4 regions of the Streptomyces sp. MCA2 genome follow, and region 1 is predicted to be linked to each of the others. Evidence: riboswitches for the same ligand, from Rfam matches in the RefSeq annotation. Region 1 holds a riboswitch; each other region holds the start of a gene.
What was found. Region 1 has a riboswitch for cobalamin ahead of M8I34_RS31145 (cobalamin biosynthesis protein). Riboswitches for the same ligand answer to the same signal wherever they lie in the genome.

Region 1 (7,248 bases):
TGGAGCTCACGGGCCAGCTCGCCCGCGAGGCCCAGCCGCACCGGGCCCGCCTCACAGTCCACGACCACCGAGGCGGTGCCCTCACCGGCCAGCAGCCGGGCCGCGCGGGCGGCCCGGCCGACGGGCTCCGGGCCGCCGGTGGCCCGTCCGTCGGTGACGACCACCAGCAGCGGCCGCCGCGAGGCATCCCGCATCCGCTCGACCCGCAGCACCTCATGGGCCCTCAGCAGCCCCTCCGACAGCGGCGTACGGCCGCCTGTCGGCAACTGCTCCAGCCGCGCCGCGCCCGCCTCGACCGAGGACGTCGGGGGCAGCGCCAGCTCGGCGCCGGTGCCACGGAAGGTGATCATGCCGATCTTGTCGCGCCGCTGGTAGGCGTCCAGCAGCAGCGAGAGCACCGCGCCCTTGACCGCGCTCATCCGCTTCCGCGCCGCCATCGAACCGGACGCGTCCACGACGAACAGGACCAGATTGCCCTCCCGCCCCTCGCGTACCGCCTCGCGCAGATCGTCCCGGCGCACCACCAGCCCCCGCCCGCTGCGGCCGCGCGCCCGCTGGTGCGGCGCCGCGGCCTGCACGGTCGCCGCCAGGTGCAGCTTGCCCAGGGCGCCGTGCGGACGCCGGGCACCGGTCGTCCGGCCGTGCGCGGTCCGCGCCCGCGACCTGCGGCCGTCCGCGCCCTCGCCCAGGCCCGGCACATCCAGCCGCCGGGTACGGAACGGCTGGGTGGCGCCGACCGCCGCCTTCTGGCCGCCCGCGCCCGGGGCGCCCTCCTGGGACTGCTCGGGAGCGGCCGGCTGCTCCTGCCGCTCGGGGGCCTCCGGGGCCTCGGGGCCGTCGGGGGCCTGGGGAGCCTCCTGCTCCTGCTGGTGCGGGAGTTCGGGGCGCTCCGTACGGGGATCCTCCTCCGGCCCACCGTCCTGCGGCGGCTGTCCGCCGCCGTCCGGACCGCCCCCGTCGGGGCCGCCGTCCGGCCCGTCCGGGTCCGGATCGTCCTCGCCGTCCGTGCCCTCGTCCGCCCCGCCGAACTCCTCCAGCGTGCGGTCGAGCTTGTCCTCGTCCAGGCCGGGCGCGTCGAAGGGGTTACGGCGCCGGCGGTGCGGCAGCGCCAGCAGCGCCGCCTGCCGCACGTCCTCCTCCAGGACGTCCGTCCGCCCGGCCCATGCGGCCAGCGCCGTGGCGGTACGCGCCATCACGATGTCCGCGCGCATCCCGTCCACCTCGAACGCCGCGCAGGTCGCCGCGATCTGCCGCAGCGCCGCGTCCCCCAGCGTCACGCCCGGCAGCAACTCCCGTGCCGCGGCGATGCGGTGGCGCAGCTCGTCCTCCTCGGCCGCCCAGCGTGCCGCGAAGCCCGCCGGATCGGCGTCGTACGCCAGCCGGCGCCGGACCACCGACACCCGCTGGTCGGGCTCGCGCGAGGCGGCGACCTCGACGGTGAGCCCGAACCGGTCCAGCAACTGCGGCCGCAGCTCGCCCTCTTCGGGGTTCATGGTGCCGACGAGCAGGAACCGGGCCGCATGCCGTACGGACACCCCCTCGCGCTCCACGTACGAGGCGCCCATGGCGGCCGCGTCCAGCAGCAGGTCCACCAGATGGTCGTGGAGGAGGTTGACCTCGTCGACGTACAGGATGCCGCGGTGCGCATCCGCCAGCAGGCCCGGCTCGAAGGCCTTCACGCCCTCCGACAGCGCCCGCTCGATGTCCAGCGCGCCGACCAGCCGGTCCTCGGAGGCGCCGACGGGCAGTTCGACCATCCGCGTCGGGCGGTCCTCGACGGCACCCGTCTCGTGCGGCCCGTCGGGGCAGCCGGGGTCGGGCGCGTCGGGGGCACAGGCGAAGCGGCAGCCGCCGACCACGTCCACATGCGGCATCAGCGCCGACAGCGCCCGCACGGCGGTGCTCTTGGCGGTGCCCTTCTCGCCGCGGACCAGTACACCGCCCACCGCGGGGCTGACCGCGTTCAGCAGCAGCGCCAGCCGCAGATCGTCCATCCCGACCACCGCGGTGAACGGGTACTGCGGAGTCGTGTTGTGAGCGGTTGTCATGCTGTGTCGTCCTCCTGGTCGTCGGCCGGCTGCTCTGCTGCGTCTTCTGCGTCCGTCGCGGTCCTCCGTTGCGTACCCGTCATGGCGCTCCCGGAGGCACGAACGGCAGCCCCTCCGGAACCCCTTCCTCGATCAGCCGGAGCAGCGCGGCGGTGTCCGCGTGCTCCTCGATCAGATCGCCCAGCCGGTCCAGCTGCTCCTCGCGCAGGGTGGCGAAGCTGGTGTCGGGGGCGGGCACGAACGCCCGGCCCGCGTCCGCCGCGACCCGCCGCAGGAAGGCCCGCCGGAAGCTGTCGCTCTCCAGCGAGCCGTGCCAGTGCGTGCCCCATACGGAGCCGGCCCGGCAGCCGTCCAGGCCGCGTCCCCGGCCGTCGGAGATGAACTCCTCGTCCCCGCCGGTCACTTCGGCGACCCCGTGGTGGATCTCGTAGCCCGCCACCGGCTCGCCCAGCGCCTCGCCGACCGGCCGCGCCAGGGTCTTCTCCGCCGCGAACCGCACCCGTACGGGCAGCAGCCCCAGCCCGTCGACCGTGCCGGCCTTTGACTCGATGTCGTCCTCGATGCGCTCGCCCAGCATCTGGTACCCGCCGCAGATGCCCAGCACCGGGCGGCCCTCGGCGGCCCGCCGGGCGACCGCGTCCGCCAGCCCGCGCTCACGCAGCCACTCCAGCGCCCGGACCGTGCCCCGGGTCCCCGGCAGCACCACCAGGTCCGCGTCGGCCAGTTCCTCGGCCCGGTCCACGAACCGCACCACCACGCCCGGTTCCGCGGCCAGCGCGTCCACGTCCGTGAAGTTCGACATCAGCGGTACGGCGGCGACCGCCACCCGCAGCACCTCCGCGCCGTGCGGCGGCGTCACCACGCTCTCACGCACCGCGCCCCGCAGCGACACCCTCAGGCCGTCCTCCTCGTCGATGCCGAGACCGTGGGAGAAGGGCAGCACCCCCAGCGTCTGCCGTCCGGTGAGGCCGCGCAGCATCTCCAGTCCCGGCTCCAGCAGCGTCACATCGCCCCGGAACTTGTTGACCAGATACCCGGCGACCAGCGCCTGGTCCTCCTTGGACAGCAGCGCGGTGGTGCCGAAGAAGGAGGCGAACACCCCGCCACGGTCGATGTCACCGACCACCATCACCGGAATACGGGCGGCCCGCGCCAGGCCCATGTTCACGATGTCGGTACGCCGCAGATTGATCTCGGCGGGGCTGCCGGCGCCCTCGCAGATCACCGCGTCGTACGTCCGCCGCAGCTCCTGGAGGCAGTCGGTGACCGTGCCGAGCAACTCCTCCCGGCGCCCGGCATACAGCGCCTTCCCGGCGGACGACCCCCCGGCCTCCCCGAAGTACCCCCGCGCGCTGAGCTCACCCACCGGCTTCCCCAGCAGCACCACCTGGCTGCTGCGGTCGCTGCCGGGCTTGAGCAGTACGGGATTCATCAGCGCGGTCGGCTCCACCCGCGCCGCGGCGGCCTGCATCGCCTGGGCCCGTCCGATCTCCGCGCCCTCGCGCGTGACGAACGAGTTCAGCGACATGTTCTGCGCCTTGAACGGCGCTACCCGGACGCCCTGCCGGGCCAGCCAGCGGCAGATGCCCGCCGTCACCACGCTCTTGCCGGCGTCGGACGTCGTACCGGCCACCAACAGGCCACCGCCGACGGCCCCTCCGGATGCCTTGAACCGCCCGTTCACCGGGTCCTCCTCATGCGCCGGGACCCCGGCTGTCGTGAACCGTACGCGCCACCGCACCCGCGGCCCTGCGCGTCACTGCACCTGCGGACGGGCGGGCCGTACGCAGCAGGGCCCGCCGCACGGCGCCGAACGCCGGCCGCGCGGCCACCGTCGTCACCAGCGCCAGCGCGCTCACCCGGCGCGAGAGCCGCACCGCCCGTTCGATGTCGGCCACCGCGACCGGCGGCGCCCCCTCGTTGAGCACCGGACGGTGTTCCACCCGCCCGCCGTACGCCAGCGTGCCGCCCAGCCGTACGCCCAGCGCGCCCGCGAACGACGCCTCCACCGGGCCCGCGTTGGGGCTCGGGTGCGCGCCGCCGTCCGCCCGCCAGGCCCGCAGCGCACCGCGCCGGTCGGGGCCCGCGAGCACGGTCAGTGCGGCGGTCAGCCGGGAGCCGGGCCAGCCGGCGAGATCGTCGAGCCGGGCCGAGGCCCAGCCGAAGCGGAGGTGGCGCGGCGACTTGTGCCCCACCATCGCGTCCAGGGTGTTCACCGCCCGGAACGCCACCAGGCCGGGCACCCCGCCCAGCGCGCCCCAGACGAGGGCGCCCACCACCGCGTCGGAGGTGTTCTCGGCGACCGACTCCACCACCGCGCGGGCCATCTGCGGCCCGTCCAGCGCCTGCGGATCGCGCCCGCACAGATGCGGCAGCCGCTCCCGTGCCACGTCCAGATCACCCGCCGTCAGCGCCCCGCCGACGGCCCGCGCCTCCCGGCCGAGCGAGGTGCCGCCCAGCACGGCCCAGACCGTCGCCGCGGTCAGTGCGACCCGGGCGCCGTTGCGGAGGGGGGACGGGGAAACGGCAGCGCCCTGCACGGCACGCTGGAGCAGCGCGGCGCCGGCGGCGGCACCGCCCGCACACACCACGGCATGCGCCGCCCCGTATCCGCGGTGATCGCGCCACAGCCGGCGCTCGACGGCGCCCGCGGCCCGGCCGAAGGCGGCCACCGGATGGCCGCGCCGGGGGTCCGCCGCGATCAGGTCGGCGAGAAAGCCGAGGGCCGCGCCACACACATATCCCGCGTGTTCGCCGCGCATCGGATCAGACGTCCGTCATGCCTCGAAGGGCCCCTGCGGCAGCGGGCAGTGGAGATCTGGCAGGGCGGCCGGGCATGGCGGTATGTCCTCACTCAGGGTCCGCGCCCTGGCTCGACGTGACGGCGACAAGAGTCTCCTGGCTCCCCGGATCGGCGAGTCCTCCGGCCTTCCAGTCCCGGTGTACGTCATCGGACGTACGCGAGGCGGACCGTGGCCTTCGTTGGAGGAACGCTCCCCGGTGACAGTGGCGGGACCGCGCCGGATTCTCACCGGACTTCCTCATCTGTCGCCGAATGGCTCCGGCAGTCCACCACGCCCCGCGAATGCCCGTCAACTCACCCTTGACCTGCGACGCTGTCCTGTGGCACGGGCTGTGGCGCACGCCACAGCGTGGCAGCCACGTCACAGACGGTTGCCCCCGCCCCTGATCTCACGTCACTATCTGGTGCACGGCGGCGACGGGGCCGCCGGAAGGGGGCCGGGGGATGCCGCAGAGCGCTGACCGCCACGAGATCCGTATCAGGATCACGGGCACGAACAATCCTGACCAGGACATCGAGGACCTCAAGGCGTGGCTGGAGCGCGAACCGTGGCTGGACCGGAGCCGCCACGACTGGCTGCTGCGCCCGCGGCCGCAGGACGAGAGCGACGACGGCCCCGGTGACATGGCCGTCGGCGTCGACGACCTGATCCTGGTCATCGTCGGCGCCGTCGCCGCCGAGATGACCAAAAGTCTCACCATCGCCCTTCAGGAGTGGCTGCGACGGCGCCGGGAGGAACGCGACACCGGCGAGCGGCCCACCGTCGCGGTCGGGAGCGGCGACGGGGACCTGCGCGCGCTCGGCGACGCGGGCCCGGGCGCCGTGGCCCCCGAACACCCCGATCCCGGCAGCCCGGCAGACGGGAGCGGCCGCACCGCCGGGGACTGAGCCGGATGTCCGAATACGACGCACGGGGCAAGGTCAACCGGGCGCTGCTGATCTGTGTCGACGACTACCGCACGCTGCGCCCGCTCCCCGCGGTGAAGGACAACGCCCGGGAACTGGAGCGGGCCCTGCTCGCCCCCGGCACCGATCTGTTCACCAAGGGCGAGGTCGTCACCTGCCGGCCTCAGGAGCCCTGGGAGGTGGAACAGGCGCTGGACACCGTCGTCCAGGAGGCGCGCGGGCTGCTGCTGGTGTACTTCTCCGGCCACGGCCGGGTGGGCCGCGACGGCGGCAATCTGCAACTGATGGTCGGCGCCTCGGAACGGCGTCACAAGACCGTCTCCTGGCAGGACACCGTGCTGTCCTATCTGGACAACGCGCGGGCCGACCGGATCGTGATCGTCCTGGAGTGCTGTTACGCCGGCAACGCGAGCGAGGCCTTCCACTCCTGCCGCAACCCCACCTCGCTGCTGATGGCCGCGCAGCCCAACCGCCGTATCTTCAGCGGCGAGGAGCCCACCGGGGGCAGCGTCTTCACCCGCGCCCTGGTGCAGACCCTGGAACGGGGCATCCCCGGCAAGCGGTTCGTCACCTTCGAGGACCTCGTCCGGGCACTGCGCGAGCAACTGGCCGGTGAACGGACGCCGATGGGCGATGTCTGGGAGCCGCGCTCGGCGAAGCAGAACACCGTCGACGACGTCATCCTGTCCTTCGCCACTCCCGAGGACCGCCCGCCGACCCCGCTGCGGATCCGCTTACGCCGCTGGCTGAAGTCGTACTTCCGGCACTGGCCCAGACTCCTGCTGATCCTGGCGATCATCTTCGTCCCGGCCACCACGGGCGTCGTGCTGCTCCAGCTCGCGGACGGCGCGGCGCCCTGCCCGCCCGCCCTCGAACTGCGGCTGCTCACCGCCCCCGAGGCCGAACCCGCGCTGCGCCAGGCGGCCTTCGACTACGAGATGTCCCAGGCCAACACCCGGCCCCTCAGCGGCGAGGGCGACCTCCCCGACGGCTGCCGGCGCGCCCAGATCACCGTGTACTCCGCCGCCAAGGACCAGGTCGACCAGGGCTTCGCGGCCGCCGACCGCTGGCAGGGCGAGGCACACGGCACCGGCAAGGAGCGGCCGGGCGACCAGGGCATCGACCCCCTCCACCGGCCGGGACCGCAGCCCGACATCTGGATCCCGGAATCCACCGCCGACTACTACGAGGCCCGCCGCGGCATGCCCGCCACGGGCTCCCCCGCGACCCTGCACTACGCCGCCCCGGTCGCCTACACCCCCCTGGTCGTCGGCATCCCGGCGCGCCGGCGGCTGGACGACGTCGAACCGGCCGGCGCCTCCTGGCAGGAGCTGCTCGCCGGAACCGACAGCACCCACCACGACCTCAAGCTCCTGCGGCCGAGCCCCGTGCTGTCCGGCACCGGTCTGCTGCACACCCTCGGCCTCTACCTCGCCCACGACGGCTCGGGCACCGCAACGGGCGCGCCCGACCTCACCCTCGCCCGGCACG
Region 2 (7,248 bases), on a different contig from region 1:
GACCTTGTTGTCGGAGGCGTGGCGGCGCTGGCCGGGGCGCAGCGGGACGCGGTCCAGGTAGGTGGTGTAGCCGACGAGGTCTTCGGCGGCGGCGAGGGCGCCGCGGGATTCGGGGGTCAGCCAGAGGGGGCCGGCGGGGCCGGTGCCGACGACCACCACCTGACCGGCCACCGCTTCACCGGCCACCGCTTCATCGACCACCAATTCACCGCGGCCGTCGGGCGATGCGGCCGGCTTGCCCGTCCCGTCCGGTGCGGCGAGCAGCTCGTCGGTGTCGTCGGGCGGGGTGGCGGCCTCTCCGCTGACGGGCGAGGTGATCGTCGCGGGTGGCAGGTCGGCGATGCGGCTGGGGACGACGGTGACGGAGAAGTACGGGACCGTCTCGGCGTCGATGTCCGTCAGCATCTGCGTGCGTTCGCCGGGCATGGTGGCACGTTCGACGTAGTGGGCCTCCGGCAGGCGGCCGGAGCGTTCCATGGCGCGGCGGACGGTGGGGAAGGTGCGGCCGAGCTTCATGACGACGGCGGTGTCGGTCGAGGCCAGACGGGCGGTGAGTTCTTCCTCCGGGAGCGTGCCGGGGAGGATCGTCAGGACCTCGTCGGCCTCGGCGAGCGGCTTGCCCAGGCGGGCCGCGGCGGCGCTGATGGAGGTGACGCCGGGGATGACCTCGGTCGGGTAGCGGTGGGCCAGCCGCTTGTGCATGTGCTGGTAGGAGCCGTAGAAGAGCGGGTCGCCCTCGGAGATGACGGCGACGGTGCGGCCGGCGTCGAGGTGGGCGGCGAGGCGGGCCGCCGCGGACTCGTAGAACTCGTCCAGGGCGCCCCGGTAGCCGCCGGGGTGGTCGGTCGACTCGGTGGTGACCGGGTAGACCAGCGCCTCCTCGATGTGGTCGGCGCGCAGGTGCTCGGCGGCGATGGAGCGCGCGATCGAGCGTCCGTGGCGGGCGCTGTGGTAGGCGATGACATCGGCCCGGTCGATCACCTGGACGGCCCGGACCGTCATGAGGGACGGGTCGCCGGGGCCGAGGCCGACCCCGTAGAGGCGGCCAGGGCCGGCCGTGTTCGCGACGCTGCCGTCACCGGTTGCCTGCTGCTCGCTCACGCTTACTCTTCCTCGCTTGCCATGGCGTTGATCGCGGCCGCGGCCATGGCGCTGCCGCCACGACGGCCGCGCACCACGATGTGGTCCAGCTTCGACGGGTGGGCGATCAGCGCGTCCTTGGACTCCGCGGCGCCGATGAAGCCGACGGGTATGCCGATCACGACGGCCGGGCGGGGCGCGCCCTCCTCGATCATTTCGAGGAACCGGAAGAGGGCGGTGGGGGCGTTGCCGAACGCGACCACGGCGCCTTCCATACGGTCCCGCCACAGCTCCAGGGCCGCGGCGCTGCGGGTCGTCCCCATCCGGGCGGCCAGGTCGGCGACGGAGGGGTCGGCGAGCGTGCACAGCACGTCGTTGTTCGCCGGCAGCCGCTTACGGGTGACGCCGCTGGCGACCATGTTGGCGTCGCAGAGGATCGGCGCACCGGCGTGCAGCGCCTTGCGGGCGGCTGCCACCACGTCGGGGGTGAAGGCCAGATCGCGTACCAGGTCGACCATGCCGCAGGCGTGGATCATCCGGACCGCTACCTGGCTGACGTCGGCGGGCAGCCCGGCGAGATCCGCCTCGGCGCGGATGGTGGCGAAGGACTGGCGGTAGATCGCCGCACCGTCCTTCTCGTAGTCGAACGCGGTCACTCTGGCCTCGGGGGTGTCGGGTGCGGGAGGGCTCGGTGGTTCACATGAATCGGGTGGATCGGCTGGATCGGGTAATTCAGGTGGTTCGCATGGCTCGGGTGGTTCGCATAGCTCGGGTGGCTCGGGTGGCTCGGGTGGCTCGGGTGGTTCATGGGCCAGGGCATGGGGCTTTGGGGTTGCTGTGGTTCATGGGGCCGGGGCCGGGGCCGGAGCCGTGGGCGGGGGTGCCGCGGTGCGTGCGGCGGTCGGTGCGGTGTCCGGTGCGGTGTCCGGTCCCACCAGTGCTACCCGGTAGCCCTCCGCCGTGGCCAGTACGTCGATCCAGGTGCCGTGCGGGTGACCGCAGCGGCGTGCGCAGCCGGACCAGTACACGGGGAGGCCCTCGGGGGCGGGGCCGGTGGGCAGTCCGTCCGGGACGGCCGCGCCGGCGGCGAGCGCGGCCGTCGCGTCGGCGCGTACGTCGGTGAGGGACTTGGCGCAGCCGGGGCGGCCCGTACAGGCGCCGAGCCGGTGCCAGGGAGAGGCCGGGTCGGTGATCAGTCCGGCGGTGGTCAGCTCCGCCAGCCGGCGGGGTGCCGCGGCGGCCGGCAGTCCGGGCAGGACGACGCCGCGCCACGGGGTGAGGCGCAGCGCCCCCGAGCCGTCGCCGGCGGCGATCGCGGTCAGCAGCCGCCATTGGGTCACCGACAGCCGGCCCAGCGGCGCCAGGACCGAGAGCGCGCGGTCGTCGTCGGGGCCCTCGACGATGCCGGGGGCGGCGGAGTCCGCGTACGGCGGGGAGGTGCGGGTGCCGGGTGCGGGAGCCTCGGGCACAAAAGCGGCCCGGATGCCCGCCGACCGCAGTGCCGCCGCCACGTCCCGGGCCGTCAGGCCGTGTCCGTCGGGGAGTTCGCGGACCCGCCAGGCGCCGCTGCCGCTCGCCGCGGCGGCGGTCAGGAAGGCCTCGGCGGCGGCGAGCGCGGCACGCGGAGCGTCCGGTCCTGCGATCCGCAGCGCCGCCGGATCGTCGCCGACCCGCAGCAGGGCGCCGCCCGCCGGGCCGGACCGGTCCCCGGCCGCTCCCGGTTCTGCGTCTGCTTCTGCTTCTGCGAGCAAGCTCACATCTCCGCCGAGCGCCGCCACATCGCCCCGCCCGTCGTCCAGCACGAACAGGAAACGGCCCGAGAGGGCGGTCGCGGACTCGCTCGCACAGAGCAGCGCGTCCAGCTCACGGGCCCACCGTCGCACGTCAGAAGGGGTGTGGCGGTCCAGTCCGGCCAGCGGGGAAGCGAGGATGTTGCGGATGCGTTCATGGCGTTCGGAGGGCAGCAGGCCGGCGTCGCGCAGCAGCGCGGCGAGCCGGCCGCCGCAGCCCTCCGCGAGGCCGCGGAGCTCGACGTTGCCGCGGGAGGTGAGGGAGAGATGGCCGTCGCCGAGCAGGTCCGCGGCATCGGCCAGGGCAGCAGCCTGACGAACCGTCAGATCTCCGGCGGGCAGCCGGATTCGGGCGAGATGGCCGTCGGCGGCCCGGTGCAGCCGCAGCGCTCCCGGGCAGGCGTCACCGCGGTCGCGCAGCGGCGGTGCGGCGGCCTGGGGCCGTGTCGAGGGGGAGGGCGGCATGGCCGCGAGCATACCCACGGGGGCGGGCGCCGATCCGGGCCGGATCCGGCCAGGCGCCCGGCCCGCGGCGTGCGCGCCCCCGCACCGGTCCGGCCTGCCCGGAGGCCCGCTTACCTCGGCCGTCCACAGCCCTTACTATGCAGGTCGGTGGGTCGGCTGGCCCACCGACGCCAGCGACGGCGCAGGGTCCTACGGCCCTAGGGAGGAAGCCCGGTGAGAATCCGGCGCGGTCCCGCCACTGTGAACCCGGAAACCGCCGGGCGAGCCAGGAACTCCCGCCGTCCTTACGACCACCCGGGGCGCGGACACCCCGAGGAAGGCCTGCGCTCGCATGCTTCTGCTGCTGTCGACCTCCGACACCGACCTGCTCAGCGCCCGCGCGGCCACGGGTCCCGTGCCGTACCGGCTCGCCAACCCCGCCCGGCTCGATGTCGCCGAACTGCCCGCGCTGCTGGAGGGCTGTGACCTCGTCGTCGTACGCCTCCTCGGCGGCATCCGTGCCTGGGAGGAGGGCCTGGAGGTGCTGCTCGCCGAGGACCAGCACCGGCCGGTCGTCGTGCTCACCGGTGAACAGGCCCCCGACGCCCAGCTCATGGAGCAGTCGACGGTCCCGGTCGGCATCGCGGCCGAGGCGCACGCCTACCTCGCGCACGGCGGGCCCGCCAACCTCGACCAGCTCGCCCGCTTCCTCTCCGACACGGTGCTGCTGACCGGCCACGGCTTCGACCCGCCGGCCCCGGCGCCGTCCTGGGGCCCGCTGGAGTGGGAAGCCCGCAACGAGACCGGCCCGCTGGTCGCCGTGCTCTACTACCGCGCCCACCACATGAGCGGCAACACCGGCTTCGTACGGACCCTGTGCGAGCAGATCGAGGCGGCGGGCGGCCGCGCCCGGCCCCTGTTCGTCGCCTCCCTCCGCGCCCCCGAGCCGGAGCTGATCGAGGAGCTGCGGGCCGCCGACGCCCTGGTCACCACGGTTCTCGCCGCGGGCGGCACCAAGCCCGCCGAGGCCTCCGCCGGCGGCGACGACGAGTCCTGGGACGCGGGCGCGCTGGCCGCCCTCGACGTACCGATCCTCCAGGCCCTGTGCCTGACCGGGCCGCGCAGCGCCTGGGAGGAGAACGACGAGGGGCTGTCGCCGCTGGACGCCGCCTCGCAGATCGCGGTCCCCGAGTTCGACGGCCGGCTGATCACCGTCCCGTTCTCCTTCAAGGAGGTCGACGAGGACGGTCTGCCGATGTACGTCGCCGACCCCGAGCGCGCCGCCCGGGTCGCCGGCATCGCCGTCCGGCACGCCCGGCTGCGGCACATCCCGGCCGCCGAGAAGCGCCTCGCGCTGGTGCTGTCCGCGTACCCGACCAAGCACTCCCGGATCGGCAACGCGGTCGGCCTGGACACCCCGGCCAGTGCCGTCGCCCTGCTGCGCCGCCTTCAGGCCGACGGCTACGACTTCGGCACCGAAGAGGTTCCCGGCCTGGTGTCCGGCGACGGTGACGAGCTGATCTACGCCCTCATCGAGGCCGGCGGCCACGACCAGGAGTGGCTCACCGAGGAGCAGCTCGCCCGTAACCCCGTCCGTATCCCGGCCGCCGACTACAAGCGCTGGTACGCCACGCTCCCGCAGGAGCTCCGGGACTCCGTCGAGGAGCACTGGGGGCCGCCGCCCGGCGAGATGTTCGTCGACCGCAGCAGCAACCCCGACGGCGACATCGTGCTGGCCGCCCTGCGCCGCGGCAATCTCCTCATCCTCATCCAGCCGCCGCGCGGCTTCGGCGAGAACCCGATCGCGATCTACCACGACCCCGATCTGCCGCCCTCGCACCACTACTTGGCGGCGTACCGCTGGATCGCGGCCTCCGCGGACGACGGCGGTTTTGGCGCGGACGCCATGGTCCACCTGGGCAAGCACGGCAACCTGGAGTGGCTGCCCGGCAAGAACGCGGGCCTGTCCGCGGCCTGCGGCCCGGACGCCGCCCTCGGTGACCTCCCGCTCGTCTACCCCTTCCTGGTCAACGACCCCGGCGAGGGCACCCAGGCCAAGCGCCGGGTGCACGCCACCCTCGTCGACCACCTCGTGCCGCCGATGGCCCGCGCCGAGTCCTACGGCGACATCGCGCGCCTGGAGCAGCTGCTCGACGAGTATGCGGCGATCTCCGCCATGGACCCGGCCAAGCTGCCCGCGATCCGCGCCCAGATCTGGACGCTGATCCAGGCCGCCAAGCTCGACCACGACCTGGGCCTGGAGGCCCGCCCGGACGACGACGGCTTCGACGACTTCCTGCTGCACGTCGACGGCTGGCTGTGCGAGGTCAAGGACGCCCAGATCCGCGACGGTCTGCATGTCCTGGGCGGCGCCCCGGCCGGTGAGGCCCGCGTCAACCTCGTCCTGTCCATCCTCCGCGCCCGCCAGATCTGGGGCGGTACGTCCGCCCTGCCCGGTCTGCGCGAGGCACTCGGTCTCGACGAGTCCGCCGCGACCCGTACGACGGCCGACGAGGCCGAGGCCACCGCCCGCGGCCTGGTCCAGGCGATGGAGGACGCGGACTGGGACCCGGCGGCGGTGTCCGCTGTCGCCGAGGGGCACTCGTCCGCGGTCGCCGACATCCTCGACTTCGCCGCCCGCCAGGTCGTCCCGCGCCTCGCCGCCACCACCGACGAGATCGACCACGCCGTGCACGCGCTGAACGGCGGCTTCGTCCCGGCGGGCCCCTCGGGATCCCCGCTCCGTGGCCTGGTCAACGTTCTGCCGACGGGCCGTAACTTCTACTCCGTCGACCCCAAGGCCGTTCCCTCCCGTCTGGCCTGGGAGACCGGTCAGGCCCTCGCCGACTCGCTCCTGGAGCGCTACCGCTCCGACAACGGCGACTGGCCGCAGTCGGTCGGGCTGTCCCTGTGGGGCACGAGCGCGATGCGGACCAGCGGCGACGACGTGGCAGAGGCCCTCGCCCTGCTGGGCGTCCGCCCCGTATGGGACGACGCCTCGCGCCGGGTCAACGGACTGGAGCCGATCCCGCTCGCCGAGCTCGGCCGCCCCCGTGTCGACGTCACGCTGCGCATCTCGGGCTTCTTCCGGGACGCGTTCCCGCACGTCATCGGCCTGCTCGACGACGCCGTACGGCTGGTCGCCGGCCTGGACGAGCCCGCGGAGTCCAACTTCGTGCGCGCCCACTCCCAGGCCGACCTGGCCGAGCACGGCGACGAGCGGCGCGCCACCACCCGCATCTTCGGCTCTCGCCCGGGGACGTACGGCGCGGGTCTGCTCCAGCTGATCGACTCCCGCGACTGGCGCACCGACGCCGACCTCGCCGAGGTCTACACCGTCTGGGGCGGCTACGCCTACGGCCGCGGTCTGGAGGGCCGCCCGGCCCGGGACGAGATGGAGACCGCCTACAAGCGCATCGCGGTCGCCGCCAAGAACACCGACACCCGCGAGCACGACATCGCGGACTCCGACGACTACTTCCAGTACCACGGTGGCATGGTCGCCACGGTCAAGGCGCTCAAGGGCAAGGCCCCCGAGGCGTACATCGGCGACTCCACCCGTCCCGAGACGGTCCGCACCCGCACCCTCGTCGAGGAGACCTCCCGGGTCTTCCGCGCCCGGGTGGTCAACCCCCGCTGGATCGAGGCGATGCGCCGCCACGGCTACAAGGGCGCCTTCGAACTCGCCGCGACCGTGGACTACTTGTTCGGCTACGACGCCACCACGGGCGTGGTCGCCGACTGGATGTACGACAAGCTCGCCCAGACCTACGTGCTCGACCCCGAGAACCGCGACTTCCTCCAGCAGGCCAACCCCTGGGCGCTGCACGGCATCGCCGAGCGCCTCCTGGAGGCCGAGTCCCGCGGCATGTGGGAGAAGCCGGACGCGGAGACGCTGGCGGCGCTGCGCCAGGCGTTCCTGGAGACCGAAGGG
Region 3 (7,248 bases), on a different contig from region 1:
CACGATGCTGGTGGTCGTCGCACCGTCCGCGTCCGGGGTTGCATCGCCGCCTGTGGCGAACGACGCCTTGAGGCCGGAGGTGTGGCAGCGCTGGACGCCCGAGCCCGACCCACCACCGGTAGCCGCCTGCGCGCCGCCCGGCTGCTTGCCCGCAGCGCCCGCCTTGGCCTCGACCTTCGCGTCGACTTTGGCGTCGACCTCGGCACCGGGGCCCGCCTGGCCATCGGAGCCCTGGGCCCCGGCGGAGGAGCCCGCGCCGCCGGACTCTGCGGCGGCCACGCCCGTGTCCGTGCGGCCCGCGGGCTTGGCGCCGGCGGCGTCCGAGCCGGAGCAGGCGGTCAGGGTGAGGCCGGCGGCTGCGGTCAGGGCCGCGGCGGCAATGCGCAGCGTGCGGCGACGAGCGGTACGGGCGGTGGTGGTGGCGCTCATGTGGTGTCCCCCGGGGCAGTCGGTGTCGTTGGCTCTTCGGTACGTCACCCACTTTGGTCTGGGCCACTGTTGCGAGGCTGCTGCTCCACTAACGTCCGGCTAACAGGGGCGTGATGAGGGGAAGGACGTCAAGGAGAACCCGAAGAGGCAGGCGTAGCCGCCTAGTTGGGAAGAAAACGCCCAGCCGCTTGCGGAAGCAGGGGCATCCGACAGGCCCTACAAGCGCCCGACAGGCCCGACAGCCAAGGTCATAGCCATAGCCACAGGCGTCCCGCCCCACAGCGACCGGAACGGTCAGGACACTCAGCAGTTACGCGACCCCTCGGACACCTCCAAGGCCTCCCAGAGCGGGGGCGGGGCGGGGCGAGGACAACCATGCGGAACCTAGGGCCTGACCATGGGCCGCTCCCTCCGCAGCCCGGCCGGGACTGCGGGCCTGACTGGTTACCGGTGTCTTACGAGGCGCCCTTCCCCACGCCCCGACGGGGTGGCTGCGGGTTTGCTGTACGCATGAGGGGCCCGCCGATAGCGGTCGGCCCCCTGTCCCCTTCAGGAGGCCCTGGTGTCCCGAGTGTCCCGCCGTACCGTCGTGCCCCTCCTTCTCGTGCTGGTGGTCGTCGCCGGAATCGGGCTTTATCTCTTCCAGCCTTGGAAGGCGTTCACCGACACCACGGTGAACGAGGCGTTGCCCACGGCATCCGCCCCCGAAGTGAAGGGCGGGGAACCGTCGATGAAGAGCACGAGACCGAAGGACCTCGCCGAAGGCCGCTTCGTCACCCACGAGCACGACACCAGTGGCACCGCCCGTACGGTCCGGCTGGCGGATGGCGGCCAAGTGCTGCGGCTGGAGGACCTCAAGACCTCCGAGGGGCCGGATGTACGCGTCTATCTTTCGGCCCGGGCCGCCGATGCGGCCAAGGCCGGGCTCGATGACGGGGCAGTCGCGCTGGGGAAGCTCAAGGGGAACCTCGGAAGCCAGAACTACACCGTCCCGGCCGGCACGGACCTGTCGAAGCTCCGCAGCGTCGTGATCTGGTGCGAGCGGTTCTCGGTCTCCTTCGGCGCCGCCGATCTCGCCCCGGTGTCCGGCTGACCCGTTGAACATCTGGATATGCACACGCGTAGCGGCTCTGCCACAACGTCTGCGAAGCCACCTCGGTGGCGGCCGGTGGCAGCCATTGGCGGCTTGATACCCGCTCCCACAGCAGACTGCGATACGTGTCGTAGTTGTAGTCCCGGTCGGCGAACGGCCGCTTCGGTCGGTGGCGTGGGCGATCGCGCCCGTCTTGGCTTCCTCGGCGGCAACGGACCTGCCCACCGTCCTTCGCCCGAGCCCCTGTCAGGTGGTCTTGATCTGGCCTCCGTCGATGACGAATTCGGCGCCGGTGATGTTGCCGGCACGCGGGGAGGCCAGGAAGGCAACGAGGTCGGCCACCTCCTGGGGTTCGGTGATGCGTCCGGTGGAGATGCCCATCTGCTGGGGTACGACCTGGTCCAGGGCCTCCTGTGCCGTGCCGCCCGCACTGGCCGCGACGGTGTCGGCGAAGGCGCCGGGGGCAGTCCAGAACGGGGTGCGTACGGGGCCGGGAGCGACGGCGTTGACGCGGACGCCACGGGGAGCGAACTCCTCCGACAGAGCTTTGGTGAGGTTGCTCAGGGCGGCCTTGGCCGCTGAATAGTCCACCACCATGGGGAACGGCAGGCGGGCGTTGACCGAGCTGATGTTGACGATCGCGCCCTCGCCGTGGGCCAGCAAGTGTGGCAACGACGCACGGCTGGCGCGCACCGCGCTCAGGAATGTCATGTTGAGGGCGTGCGTCCACGCTGCGTCATCGACGTCGAGGAAGCTGGAGCGTGGGTTGGTGGCGCCGACGTTGTTGACCAGCACGTCGATCCGGCCATGTCGGTCTGCTGCCTCCTGGGCCAGCGTGTCGGCACCGTTGGCGTCGGCCAGATCCACGGAGTGGAAGGTGACGTCGTATCGCTCGCGCAGGGCTGCCAGCTCAGTGGTTTCCGTACGGCTGCCGACCACCACGCGCGCGCCCTCACGGCCGAGTGCCTCGGTGACGGCCAGCCCGATGCCCTTGCTGCCTCCAGTGACAACGGCGACCTTGTCCGTCAGGTTCAGCTCCACCGGGATCTCCTCCTGCGTCACGCTTCCAGCATGAATAAATGCGTCTGAATCGGTCGTACTGGGTGAGTGTCCGCTCTCGTTTCGGAGCAGCCCCGTCGCCACGCGGCCTGCGCTGAGGATTCCCGCCCACCAGCACCCTTCGGGGGCCTTGGGACCTCACGGTTCCGTCGGCGGTCGGGTCGTGACGGCGGGGTCGCCGGACACCTCCTGACGCAGCACCGGCTGGGGGTGTTCTCGTAGAGCCGGTCGTCGAACATCAGCTAATGCCCGGGTCGGCTGTTGCCGAACCACTGGTGGGCCAGTTCATCGGCGATCAGGCGTTCCGAGGTGCGTGCGCCGTCGAGGTGGTTGGTGCCGAAGGTAGTCGTGCCCTGGGCCTCCACCGGGAGACCGGTTCGCGAACCGCAGACGACGGGGCCGTGCCGGAGGCCGCCTGCCGGCCTTCGACAAGACCGCCACCCTCCACCAAGCAGCACCCCACCTCGCAACCATCCACATCTGGACCGCACGACGACCCGAAAGAAACGGCCTGGGTCCCCTGGTGCGGCGGGGCGGGGTGGACTTACTAGGACGTCCAACTATATGTTCGTGGGCAAGGCCCGCGGTGCAGGGAAGCCGGCGTGAATCCGGCGCGGTCCCGCCACTGTGACCGGGAAGTGTGCTCTTCGAGCAGGACAGGCCACTGACGGAGAAGTCCGTCGGGAAGGCCGGAGGGCGCGCGCTGATCCGGGAGTCAGGATACCGGCCGCGGGGTGTTCCGTGTTGTCCACGAGGATGGAGCAGACACGCATGGCACCGGTCCGTACCCACGACCCAGGTGATCCGGCGGAGCAAGCGGTGGCGCACGCCAACCCCTAGTTCCGCGACGGCTCTTCGGCCTTCGCGTCCCACGGCCTGCCCGTACGCGCACCCCACCGGGTGTGGTCTGCGGCCTGCCGTGCCATCCCCGGATCGCACCTGACGAGAGCAGGCTCTCATGGTCCGTGAACTGACACATTTCATCGGCGGCAAGCATGCACCGGGAACGTCGGGGCTCTTCTCCGACGTGTACGACCCCAACACCGGCCTGGTCCAGGCCCGTGTCCCGCTGGCCGGGCGGGCCGACACCGAGCGGGCAATCGCCGACGCCGAGTCGGCACAGCAGGAGTGGGGCGAGTGGAATCCGCAACGCCGCGCCCGGGTCCTGCTGAAGTTCCTCCAACTCGTCGACGGGGAGCGGGAGTCGCTGGCCCGGCTGCTCTCCGCCGAGCACGGCAAGACCGTCGCCGACGCGCACGGTGACCTTCAGCGCGGCCTGGAGGTCGTCGAGTTCGCCGCCGGGATCCCCCATCTGCTCAAGGGGGAATTCACCGACAACGCGGGCGGCGGTATAGACGTCCATTCGCTGCGCCGTCCGCTCGGTGTCACGGCCGGCATCACCCCGTTCAACTTCCCCGCGATGATCCCGCTGTGGAAGGCGGCGCCGGCCATCGCCTGCGGCAACGCCTTCATCCTCAAGCCGTCGGAGCGCGATCCGTCCGTACCGCTGCGGCTCGCGGAACTCTTCCTGGAGGCCGGTCTGCCGCCCGGTGTGCTGAATGTGGTCAACGGCGGTAAGGAGGCGGTCGACACGCTCCTTGCGGATCCCCGCGTGCAAGCCGTCGGCTTTGTGGGCTCCACCCCGATCGCCGCCGACATCTACGCCACCGCCGCCGCGCACGGCAAGCGCGCCCAGTGCTTCGGGGGCGCCAAGAACCACATGATCGTGATGCCGGACGCCGATCTCGACCAGACCGTCGACGCCCTGATCGGCGCCGGGTACGGATCGGCCGGCGAACGCTGCATGGCGATCTCCGTTGCCGTTCCCGTGGGGGAGGACACCGCCGATCGCCTGGTCGCCCGCCTCAAGGATCGTATCGCCATGCTGCGGATCGGTGCCTCCGATGACCCGGACGCCGATTTCGGTCCGCTGGTGAGCCGGGACGCCCTCGACCGGGTACGCCGCTACGTCGACATCGGCGTCACCGAAGGAGCCGAACTCGTCGTAGACGGGCGCGACTTCACACTCCCCGGGTATGAGAACGGGTTCTTCGCGGGTGCCTCGCTCTTCGACCGGGTCGCCCCCGCGATGCGGATCTACCGGGAGGAGATCTTCGGCCCGGTCCTCTGTGTGGTGCGCGCCGCCGACTACGAGGAGGCACTGCGGCTGCCCAGCGAGCATCCGTACGGCAACGGGGTGGCGATCTTCACGCGGGACGGGGACACGGCCCGTGACTTCACCCGCCGCGTCAACACCGGCATGGTCGGCGTCAACGTACCGATTCCGGTCCCTGTCGCCTACCACACCTTCGGCGGCTGGAAGCGGTCCGGCTTCGGCGACCTGAACCAGCACGGACCGGACGCGATCCGCTTCTACACCCGCACCAAGACCGTCACCTCGCGCTGGCCCTCCGGGGTCAAGGAGGGCGCGAGCTTCACCATCCCGACGATGGGATGAGCCCGATGAACAGTACTCTCACCAAGGACCAGCTCGCCCTGGCCGAGGTCACCCTCGACTTCACCGAGGAACACCTCACGCCGCACGCCGTCGCCTGGGACCGCGACAAGCACTTCCCCGTCGATGTCCTGCGCAAGGCCGCCGGCCTCGGCCTCGGCGGTGTCTACGTGCGCGAGGCATCCGGCGGCTCCGGCCTCACCCGCAGCGACGGGGCACTCATCTTCGAGGTCCTGGCGACCGGCTGCCCGTCCATCGCCGGTTACCTCTCCATCCACAACATGGTCGCCTGGATGATCGACCGGTACGGCGACGAGGGGCAACGCGTCCGCCGGCTGCCGGATCTGTGCTCCATGGAGGCGCTGGGCAGCTACTGCCTGACCGAACCGGGCGCCGGATCGGACGCCGCGGCACTGCGCACCCGCGCCGAACGCGACGGCGACCACTACGTCCTGAACGGAGTCAAGCAGTTCATCTCCGGAGCAGGCGCGGCGCAGGTCTATGTCGTGATGGCGCGCACCGGCGGGGGAGGGCATGACGGGATCTCCGCGTTCGTCGTCGAACGGGACGACCCTGGACTGTCCTTCGGGCCCAATGAACAGAAGATGGGCTGGAACGCGCAGCCCACCCGGCAGGTGATCCTCGACGACGTACGCATCCCGGCCGACCGCCTGCTCGGGGCCGAGGGGGAGGGCTTCCGCATCGCCATGTCGGGCCTCAACGGCGGCCGCCTCGGCATCGCCGCCTGCTCCTTGGGCGGCGCGCAGAACGCATTGAACCGCAGCCTGTCCTACCTCGCCGACCGGGAGGCGTTCGGCGCTCCTCTCCTGGACGCGCAGGCGCTCCGGTTCCGGCTCGCCGACATGGCGACCGAGCTCGCCGCGGCCCGCGCCCTGGTACGGCAGGCCGCCGACGCGCTGGACCGTGACGACCCGCAGGCGCCGCAGCTGTGCGCCATGGCCAAGCGGTTCGCCACGGACACCGGCTACTCCATCGCCGACCGGGCACTGCAAATGCACGGCGGCTACGGCTATCTCAGCGAGTACGGCATCGAAAAGATCGTCCGCGACCTTCGGGTCCACCAGATCCTGGAAGGAACCAACGAGATCATGCGCGTCATCGTGGCCCGCGGGCTCACGGAGGTCGTCCGATGAGCGGAAACGAGGACACCGTACTGGCGGCCGTCGAGGGCCGCACGGGGCGTATCACCCTGAACCGGCCCCGGGCCCTCAACGCCCTCACCCACGAGATGGTGCACAGGATCGCCACGGCCCTCGATGCATGGGAGCACGATCCGGCGGTCGAGACCGTGGTGATCACCGGAGCCGGAGAGCGCGGTCTGTGCGCCGGCGGTGACATCCGTGGGATCTATGAGGACGCACGTGGAGGCGGCGGCGACGCCTCGGCTGCCTTCTGGCGCGACGAGTACCGGCTCAACGCCCGGATCGCCCGCTATCCCAAGCCCTATGTGGCCCTCATGGACGGCATCGTGATGGGCGGCGGAGTCGGCGTCTCGGCGCACGGCAGCGTCCGCATCGTCACCGAACACTCCCGGATCGCCATGCCGGAGACCGGCATCGGCTTCGTGCCCGACGTCGGCGGTACCTATCTGCTGTCTCTGGCCCCGGGGCAGTCGGGCACCCATCTGGCGTTGACCGGGACGGCCGTGGGAGCTGCGGACGCGCTGCTGTGCGGGCTCGCGGACCACTTCGTCCCGGCACACCGGCTGCCGGAACTGAGCGAGGCCCTTGCCGTGAGGGAGGTGACCGACGTACTCCCCGCATTCGTCGGTGAGGCGCCCCCCGGTGAACTGGGCGCGCACCAGGAGTGGATCGATCACAGCTATACCGCCGACACCGTCGAGGAGATCGTGAACCGGCTCCTCGGGAGCGGCGCCCCGGAAGCGAAGGCGGCAGCTGAATCGATGCTCGCCAAATCGCCCACCGCACTGAAGGTCACGCTGGCCGCACTGCGCAAGGCGCGCGGCCTGGGACCGCTGGAGGCAGTCCTTGAACAGGAGTACCGCGTCTCCTGCGCGGCACTGTCCGCCCCGGACCTGGTGGAGGGCATCCGCGCGCAGGTGATCGACAAGGACCGGACGCCGCGCTGGACGCCCGCCACCCTCACCGAGGTGACGGACGACGACGTGGCCCGCTTCTTCGCCCCGCTCGGTGACCGGGAACTGACCCTGGCCACCGGCGACTCCCCGCAG
Region 4 (7,248 bases), on a different contig from region 1:
TCCGCGGCAACCCTCTTCCCAAACGACATCGCCGATGTCATCATGACATCATGAGTGTCATTGAGGGGGATGTGCAAGGGAGCGTCGACGAGGTTGCCGAAGAGGATGTCGAAGGGGACGCCGTGAGTGTCGTCGCGAGCCATACCGAGCGTGCCGGCGGCGGGGATCCGACGCCCGCCGAAGACCTGCTGTACGGCGTCATCCGACGCCTGTGGCCACTGCACCGCACGGTCGTCCGCGCGGTGGAGCACGAGCTGGCGGGCACGGGCATGACGGCCGGCGAACACGCCCTGCTGGACGCGCTGCGCAGCGAAGGCCCGCAGACCGTGCCGCAGTTGGCGCGCGCCATGGGGCTCGACCGGCAGCCGGTGCAGCGCTGGGTGAACCACGCCGCGGAGCTGGGTCTGGTCGTGACGGCCCCGAACCCCGCACACCGCCGCTCCTCCCTGATCCGGCTCACCGCCGAAGGCACGGCGGCGATAGGCGGCATCCAGGCGTTCGAGGCGTCGGAGCTGCGCCGGCGGCTGGCCGATCTGCCCGCCGGGGACGTCCGTACCGCACTGCATGTACTGGACCGGCTCGGCGAGGAATTCCGGCATCTGGCGAACGGCCCGCGCAGTGCGCCGGAGGAAAGCGACAGTCAGGGCAGTTGCGGCAGTGACGGCAATAGCGATGACAATGGCATCACGCCCGCTTCACCGCATCAGGTACACAAAGGACGGCCCGCAAGATGACCCGAGGAATCACCGCCTGGTCCGAGATCGACAACGGCATCGTGCCGGTCGACGACGGCGAGCTGTTCTACGAGACGGCCGGCTCGGGCCCCGCGGTGGTGCTGCTCCACGGCGGCATGCTCGACCAGCACATGTGGGACGAGCAGTTCGCCTGGCTGGTGAACTCCGGCCTGCGCGCGATCCGTTACGACTTCCGCGGCCATGGACTGTCCTCCACCGTGGCCGGCGACTACGCCAACCACGACGACCTGTGCGCCCTGCTCGACGCGCTCGATGTCCCCGACGCCGTCCTCGTCGGCCTCTCCCATGGTGCGCGGGTCGCGCTCGACACCGCCATAGCCCACCCGGACCGGGTGACGGCCCTCGCGCTCGCCTCCCCCGGGATCAGCGGCCGCGCCTTCACCGACCCCTTCCTCCTGGAGCACATCAAGGCGCAGGTGGCGGCGATCGGCGCCCCCGACGGCGCGGAACGCTATGTCGAGCACTTCCTGCGGATGTGGGTGGACGGACCGCATCGCGAACCGTCCGCGGTGCACCCGGGATTCCGTGAGCGGATGCGCGCCTCGGCGGAGGCCAATGTGGAGGTGCATGCCGACGGGGCGGGCGCCGGTATGCCCCTTGAGGTCGGCGCCGCCGACCGCCTCGGCGAGATCCGGGTGCCGACGGTCGTGTTCGACGGTGACCTCGACAGCAGCGACATCTCCGCCAACGCCCATGCGATAGCGCTGACCGTCCCCGGCGCCCGAAGAGTCCGGATACCGGGCGCGGCCCACATGGTCAATCTGGAGAACACCGCGCTCTTCGACCACGAACTCCATGCCTTCCTCTCGGCCCTGGAGTACTGACGCCCCGCGACCACCGATCGCCCACCGCCCAGGGCCCGGCCCCGCGAACCTCGCACCTCCCGGGCGGCAGTTAGAGTGACCGGGCCGTGGTGTACGGGAAGACCGGTGACGGACCGTGTGGTCCCAGTCCGGAGCGGCCCTCGCCACTGTGATCGGGGAGTCTTCGCCCCTTCCACCGGCGCACGACGCGCCGGTGGCGCCACTGACCGCAGCCCGCGGCCGGGAAGGCGGGGGCGGACGCGTACACCCTCCCCCAAGCTCTCAAGGAGCAGGGTGGTACCCCCAAGCCAGGAGACCGGCCACGGCATCTCACGAACTGATCCACGAGGTGCTGGAGCGTGACCGCCGGATGGCCCTGTCCACCGATACCCGCAACACCCCTGCTTCCGCCGCTTTCCGCTGGCGCCGGCAGGACACCGTCCGCACCGCGGGCCTGATGGCCGTCATAGCCGGTCTGCACGTCGTCGCCTTCGGCGTGCTCTTCCTGCTCGTGGTCCCCCATCACTACGCCGTGGGCAGCCAGGTCTTCGGTGTCGGGCTCGGCATCACCGCCTACACCCTCGGCATGCGGCACGCCTTCGACGCCGACCACATCGCCGCGATCGACAACACCACCCGCAAGCTGATGGCCGACGGAAAGCGGCCGGTGTCGGTCGGCTTCTGGTTCGCCCTCGGGCACTCCAGTGTCGTCGTCGCGATGGCGGCCCTGGTGGCGGGCGGCGCCCAGCTCGCGGGCACGCTGCTCAACGACGAATCCCGTACGCACCAGATCCTGGGCACGATCGGCACGACGATCTCGGGTACGTTCCTCTACCTCATCGCCGCCCTGAACCTCATCGCGCTGGCCGGGATCTGGCGGGTCTTCCGCGGTATGCGCAACGGCCACTACGACGAGGCCGAGCTGGAACAGCGCCTCGACGCACGCGGCTTCATGAACCGCTTCCTGGGCCGGTTCACCCGCTCGATCACCCGTCCCGGCCAGATGTTCCCGCTCGGCTTCCTCTTCGGGCTCGGCTTCGACACCGCGACCGAGGTGACCCTGATGGTGATGGCGGGCAGCGGCGCCGCGGCCGGCCTGCCCTGGTACGCGGTGCTGTGTCTGCCGCTGCTCTTCGCCGCCGGGATGAGCCTGTTCGACACCCTCGACGGGACCTTCATGAACTTCGCCTACCAGTGGGCGTTCTCCAACCCGGTGCGCAAGGTCTACTACAACCTCACCATCACCGGCCTGTCGATCGCCGTCGCCTTCTTCATCGGCACGATCGAGCTGGTGACCGTGCTGCACGACAAGCTCGCCCTCAACGACCCGCTCACCGGCTGGATTTCCGGCCTCGACCTCGACAATGTCGGCTTCCTCATCGTCGGCCTCTTCGTGGTGGTGTGGGCCGCGGCGCTGGCGTACTGGCGACTGGCCGGCGTCGAGAAGCGCTGGGCGGCGCGAACGAAGCCGACGCCGCAGGCGGAGCCGACGGAACAGGCAGAGCAGGCGGAGCAGGCAGAGCAGGTGGAGCAGGCCGCGCCGGGCGCCTGAGGCACCTCAGCCCCAGCAGCCCCGTACGCAGCCGCCGCCCGTATCACCGCCCGTGCCCGTACCGCCGCCCGGGCGCGGCTGCCCGGTCAGGTGGCCGAACCGGCCGCCGCGCCCGTCATCAGATCCGGCCCCCAGCGCTCCAGCGCCGCCGCCAGGTCGAGGGGCAGCAGCCGGTCCGGCTGGTCCGGGCCCGGCCAGTCCTCCCGCGGGACCCGCCACATCACCTCGAACTCGATGCCGTCCGGGTCCTTGGCGTACAGCGACTTGGCGACGAGGTGATCACTCGACCCCACCAGCGCGCCCCGCTCGACGAGCCGTGCATGTGCCGCGACGAGTTCGCCGAGCGTGCCGGTCTCCCAGGCCAGGTGGTAGAGCCCGACCCGACCGGCCTCGGGCCCCGGTGCGTCCGGTCCCACCGCGAACAGCGCCAGGTCATGGTCGTTGAGCGAGCCGGGCGCGCGGAGGAACGCGGCCCGTCCCGGAATCTCGGTCCCCACCTCGAGCCCGAGGGTGTCGGTGTAGAAAGCGACCGACCGCGCCACATCGCGGACGTAGAGCACCGCGTGGTTAAGACGTCGTACGGACATGAAGCCTGCTCTCCGTTTCTGCCGCAGCGGTACGACCAGGGGCCGCTGCGCCCTCCCCACACTGCTCTACCCCGCCCGTCCCGTCCCTGCCCGGAATCCCCGGGCCGGTATCCGGAGGGTCTCCGGCCCGAGGGCCGAGGGCCGAGGTCCGGGGTCGGGTCACTTCCGGACCAGAAGCACCACGCCTGCCAGCACCCCGCCCAGCACCAGCGCGGCCACGCCGTAGCCCGCCCGATGGGCGCGCAGGCCCGGCAGGACGCGGTCGACGGCGTAGCGGCCGGGCCCGGTCAGCGCCAGCGCCGCCGCACCGGCGGTCAGCAGCAGCTCGTACTCCACGCCCTTGGGCGCGAAGAAGCCCCCGCCCCACTTCACGGCGAGGGCATTGATCATCGTGCCGACGACCGCTGCCGCGGCGAGCGGCGTGAGCAGCCCGGCCACGAGCCCCAGCCCGCCGAGCGTCTCGCTCAGCCCGGCGACGACGGCCATCGTCTTGCCCGCCGGATAGCCGCTCATCGTGAAGAACTGCGCGGTCCCGTCCAGCCCCGGACCTCCGAACCAGCCGAACAGCTTCTGGGCGCCGTGGGCGGCCATGGTCAGTCCGAGCGCGATCCGCAGCAGGAACAGCCCGGTGTCGTAGCCGTGCGGCGAGGGGGCGTGGCGCGTCGGGGTGCCGATACGGGCGGACTGGAGAGTGCCGAGGGGGGAGGTCATGGGGAGCGCTCTTTCGCATGTCGGGGACGGGTCCGCGAGGCGCCGCGGACAATTACTTGAAACTTCAAGTCACATCCCGACGATACACAGCGGCCCCATGGCGAATAACAGCGCGTAGCGCCGGCCCCGAGAACATCCCCCGCCCGCCCCACGCCCTCCCGTGAACCCCGCCTGCCCGGCCCGGCACCGGTCAGGGTGCGGCGGGCGGGACCGCCGCGGCCGCCGACCGCTGCCCGAGGAACGCGGCGATCGCCCGGTCGAAGTCGGACCGTGCCACCGCCGGCCGCGGATTGGCGGCGGCCGCCTCCCGCTGCGGCGCCAGTGCCGCGGCCACCGCCAGCTTGGCGGCCCGGATCGCCGCGGGCGGCTGCTCGGCGACGGCGGCGGCGAGGCCGGAGGTGCGGGCGGCGAGGCGCTCCTCGGGCACGCTGTCGTCCGCGAGCCCGAGGTCCACCGCGCTACGGGCATCGACCAGTCGGCCGGTGTAGAGCAGCTCCCGCGCCGCGGCAGGTCCGGCCAGCGCGACCATGCGTGCCGCGAAGGCCGGACTGGCGAGGATGCCGAGCCGGGCGATCGGCATCCCGATGCGTGCACTGTCCGCCATGAACCGCAGGTCGCAGGCGAGAGCGAGCTGACAGCCCGCCCCGGCGGCGACACCGCGGATCTCGGCGATCACCGGAACGGGACAGTCCTCGATCGCGGTGAACGCCGCTTCCATGTGGGCGAAGGACTCCTCGACGTATCCGGAATCCGCATCCACCCAATCGGTCATGTTCGAGCCGGCGCAGAACGTGTCGCCGTGCCCACGGATCACCAGCACCCGCAGCGACGAGTCTGCTCCCAACTCCCCTACCTGGCGGGCCAGTTGCGCCCAGGCCTGGCCGGGAAGGGCGTTGCGCCGGCTGCCGTCACCGATGCGGATCTCCGCGACGCCGCCGGACCAGGACGTGGCGATGGCGGGTTCGGGAGCGGGCCGGGAGGTCACTTCGCGGCCTTCCGCTCGCGGAGAGCGGCCAACTGCCGTGGGCCGACGCCGAGGCCGGTCAGGACCTGCGCGGTGTGCTCCCCGTGCCGGGGCGGCGGGGTGCGCACGGCCGCCGGACTGCCGGACAGCTTGATGGGAGAGGCGACGGTGCGCAGGGTGCCGGCGTCGGCGTGCTCGATCTCGGCGACCATCTCGCGCGCGAGGACCTGCGGGTGCCGCAGGGCCTGGTCGACGGTGTTGATCGGGCCGACCGGCACCTCCGCCTCGGTGAGCAGCTCGGCCCACTCCTGGGCACCGCGTGCGCTCAGCGCCCGTTCGATGAGCGGGAGCAGTTCCTCACGATGGCGGACCCGGTCGGGGTTGGTCGCGAACCGTGGATCGTCGGCCAGCGCGGCGAGTCCGATCGCGGTGGCGAAGCGGCGCCACAGGCCGTCGTTCCCTGCGGCGACCATGAGGTGACCGTCGGCCGTGGGGAACGCCTGGTAGGGCACGATCGTCGGATGCGCCGAGCCGTAGCGCTGCGGCACGTTGCCGGAGGCGAAGTACCCGGCGGCGACATAGCTCAGCCAGGCCACCTGCCCGTCCAGCAGCGAGACATCGACCCACTCGCCGCTGCCGGTGTGCTCGCGGTTGCGCAGGGCCGCGAGGACCCCGATGGCGGCCCACATCCCGGCGGCGAGATCGGCCGGGGACACCCCGAACCGCACGGGCGGGCCCGCGGGTTCCCCGGTCACGCTCATGACGCCGCTGACCGCCTGCGCGATCGCGTCGTAGCCCGGCTCGCTCCGGTACGGCCCGGTCTGCCCGTAACCGCTGATGGACGCGTACACGACGGCGGGATTGCGGACGCGGACGTCCTCGTAGCCCAGGCCGAGGCGGGCCGCGGTGCCGGGCCGGAAGTTCTCCACGATCACATCGGCGCTGTCGGCCAGCTCCTGTATCAGGCGCAGGCAGTCGGGGTCCTTGAGGTCGACGGCAATGCCCCGCTTGTTGCGGTTGACGCTGTGGAAGTACGCCGCGTCCTCGCCCTGGAAGGGGGGACCCCAGGCGCGGGTGTCGTCGCCGGAGACGGTGTCCTCGACCTTGATCACATCGGCGCCCAGATCGGCCAGCATCATGGTGCAGAACGGCCCGGACAGGATGCGGGAGAGATCGAGGATCTTCAGACCGGTCAGTACGCCGTCGTGGACGAGCCAGGGCGGGGGGTGGGGTGTGGTGCGCATTGCGGTGTCACGCCTCTGTTCTGTTCCTGTGGTGTCGCCGGGGGTCCGGAAGGTCAGTCGCGTCCGAAGGTCAGTCGCCCAGTTCGAGCAGCAGCTCCATGCAGATGGCGGTGGCGTCGAGGAAGTAGTCGACGCGCAGGTTCTCGTTGGGCGCGTGGTTGGCCTGGTCGGCGTTGGCCAGCGGCAGACCGATGCTCGGCACGCCGAGGATCCCGGTGAAGATCCAGTCGGGAAGGGTGCCGCCGTACGCGGGAATCAGCAGCGGGTCGCGCCCGCTGACCCGGGAGATGGCACGCGCCACCCTGGGCGTGTACGGATTGTCGATCGGGGTCCGGGAGGCCGGTACGCCACCCTTCTTGGTGACCGTCACCTCGGGGGCATGGGTACGCAGGTGTGCGGCCACGCGCTCGAAGACGGTCTGCGGATCCTGGCCCGCCGTCAGCCGGATGTCGATGCCCGCCTCGGCGGTGTCGGGGATGATGGTCCGGTCCACGTCACCCGTGGTGATCCCGTTGATCGTCAGCGTGGGACGGTCGGCCAGCCGCTCGTAGAAGGACAGCCCGTTGAAGGCGGGGTCCATCTCGGTCAGCCCGATGTCCCCGAGGACCTGCGGCAGATCGAGCGGAAGCGCG

Region 2: it holds a riboswitch for cobalamin, as region 1 does, so the genes downstream of both, cobN (cobaltochelatase subunit CobN) here and M8I34_RS31145 (cobalamin biosynthesis protein) in region 1, are expected to answer to the same signal.
Region 3: it holds a riboswitch for cobalamin, as region 1 does, so the genes downstream of both, M8I34_RS02445 (CoA-acylating methylmalonate-semialdehyde dehydrogenase) here and M8I34_RS31145 (cobalamin biosynthesis protein) in region 1, are expected to answer to the same signal.
Region 4: it holds a riboswitch for cobalamin, as region 1 does, so the genes downstream of both, M8I34_RS18270 (HoxN/HupN/NixA family nickel/cobalt transporter) here and M8I34_RS31145 (cobalamin biosynthesis protein) in region 1, are expected to answer to the same signal.

Annotation. Positions count from the first base shown of each region.
Region 1 is NZ_JAMJFM010000048.1:8,157-15,404, reverse strand. It holds gene M8I34_RS31155 (putative cobaltochelatase) at 1-2,048, opposite strand, end outside; gene M8I34_RS31150 (cobyric acid synthase) at 2,128-3,732, opposite strand; gene M8I34_RS31145 (cobalamin biosynthesis protein) at 3,743-4,810, opposite strand; cobalamin riboswitch at 4,940-5,093, opposite strand; gene M8I34_RS31140 (hypothetical protein) at 5,296-5,739, shown strand; gene M8I34_RS31135 (caspase family protein) at 5,745-7,248, shown strand, end outside.
Region 2 is NZ_JAMJFM010000001.1:330,365-337,612, forward strand. It holds gene M8I34_RS01525 (precorrin-2 C(20)-methyltransferase) at 1-1,101, opposite strand, end outside; gene M8I34_RS01530 (precorrin-8X methylmutase) at 1,104-1,736, opposite strand; gene cobG (precorrin-3B synthase) at 1,923-3,335, opposite strand; cobalamin riboswitch at 3,502-3,629, shown strand; gene cobN (cobaltochelatase subunit CobN) at 3,667-7,248, shown strand, end outside.
Region 3 is NZ_JAMJFM010000002.1:137,699-144,946, reverse strand. It holds gene M8I34_RS02460 (DUF4232 domain-containing protein) at 1-429, opposite strand, end outside; gene M8I34_RS02455 (DM13 domain-containing protein) at 992-1,522, shown strand; gene M8I34_RS02450 (oxidoreductase) at 1,769-2,563, opposite strand; gene M8I34_RS41195 (hypothetical protein) at 2,824-2,946, opposite strand; cobalamin riboswitch at 3,142-3,328, shown strand; gene M8I34_RS02445 (CoA-acylating methylmalonate-semialdehyde dehydrogenase) at 3,540-5,039, shown strand; gene M8I34_RS02440 (acyl-CoA dehydrogenase family protein) at 5,045-6,190, shown strand; gene M8I34_RS02435 (enoyl-CoA hydratase/isomerase family protein) at 6,187-7,248, shown strand, end outside.
Region 4 is NZ_JAMJFM010000019.1:122,127-129,374, reverse strand. It holds gene M8I34_RS18280 (MarR family winged helix-turn-helix transcriptional regulator) at 51-734, shown strand; gene M8I34_RS18275 (alpha/beta fold hydrolase) at 731-1,579, shown strand; cobalamin riboswitch at 1,650-1,898, shown strand; gene M8I34_RS18270 (HoxN/HupN/NixA family nickel/cobalt transporter) at 1,929-3,110, shown strand; gene M8I34_RS18265 (VOC family protein) at 3,197-3,697, opposite strand; gene M8I34_RS18260 (DoxX family protein) at 3,857-4,408, opposite strand; gene M8I34_RS18255 (enoyl-CoA hydratase/isomerase family protein) at 4,599-5,393, opposite strand; gene M8I34_RS18250 (CaiB/BaiF CoA-transferase family protein) at 5,390-6,616, opposite strand; gene M8I34_RS18245 (M20/M25/M40 family metallo-hydrolase) at 6,687-7,248, opposite strand, start outside.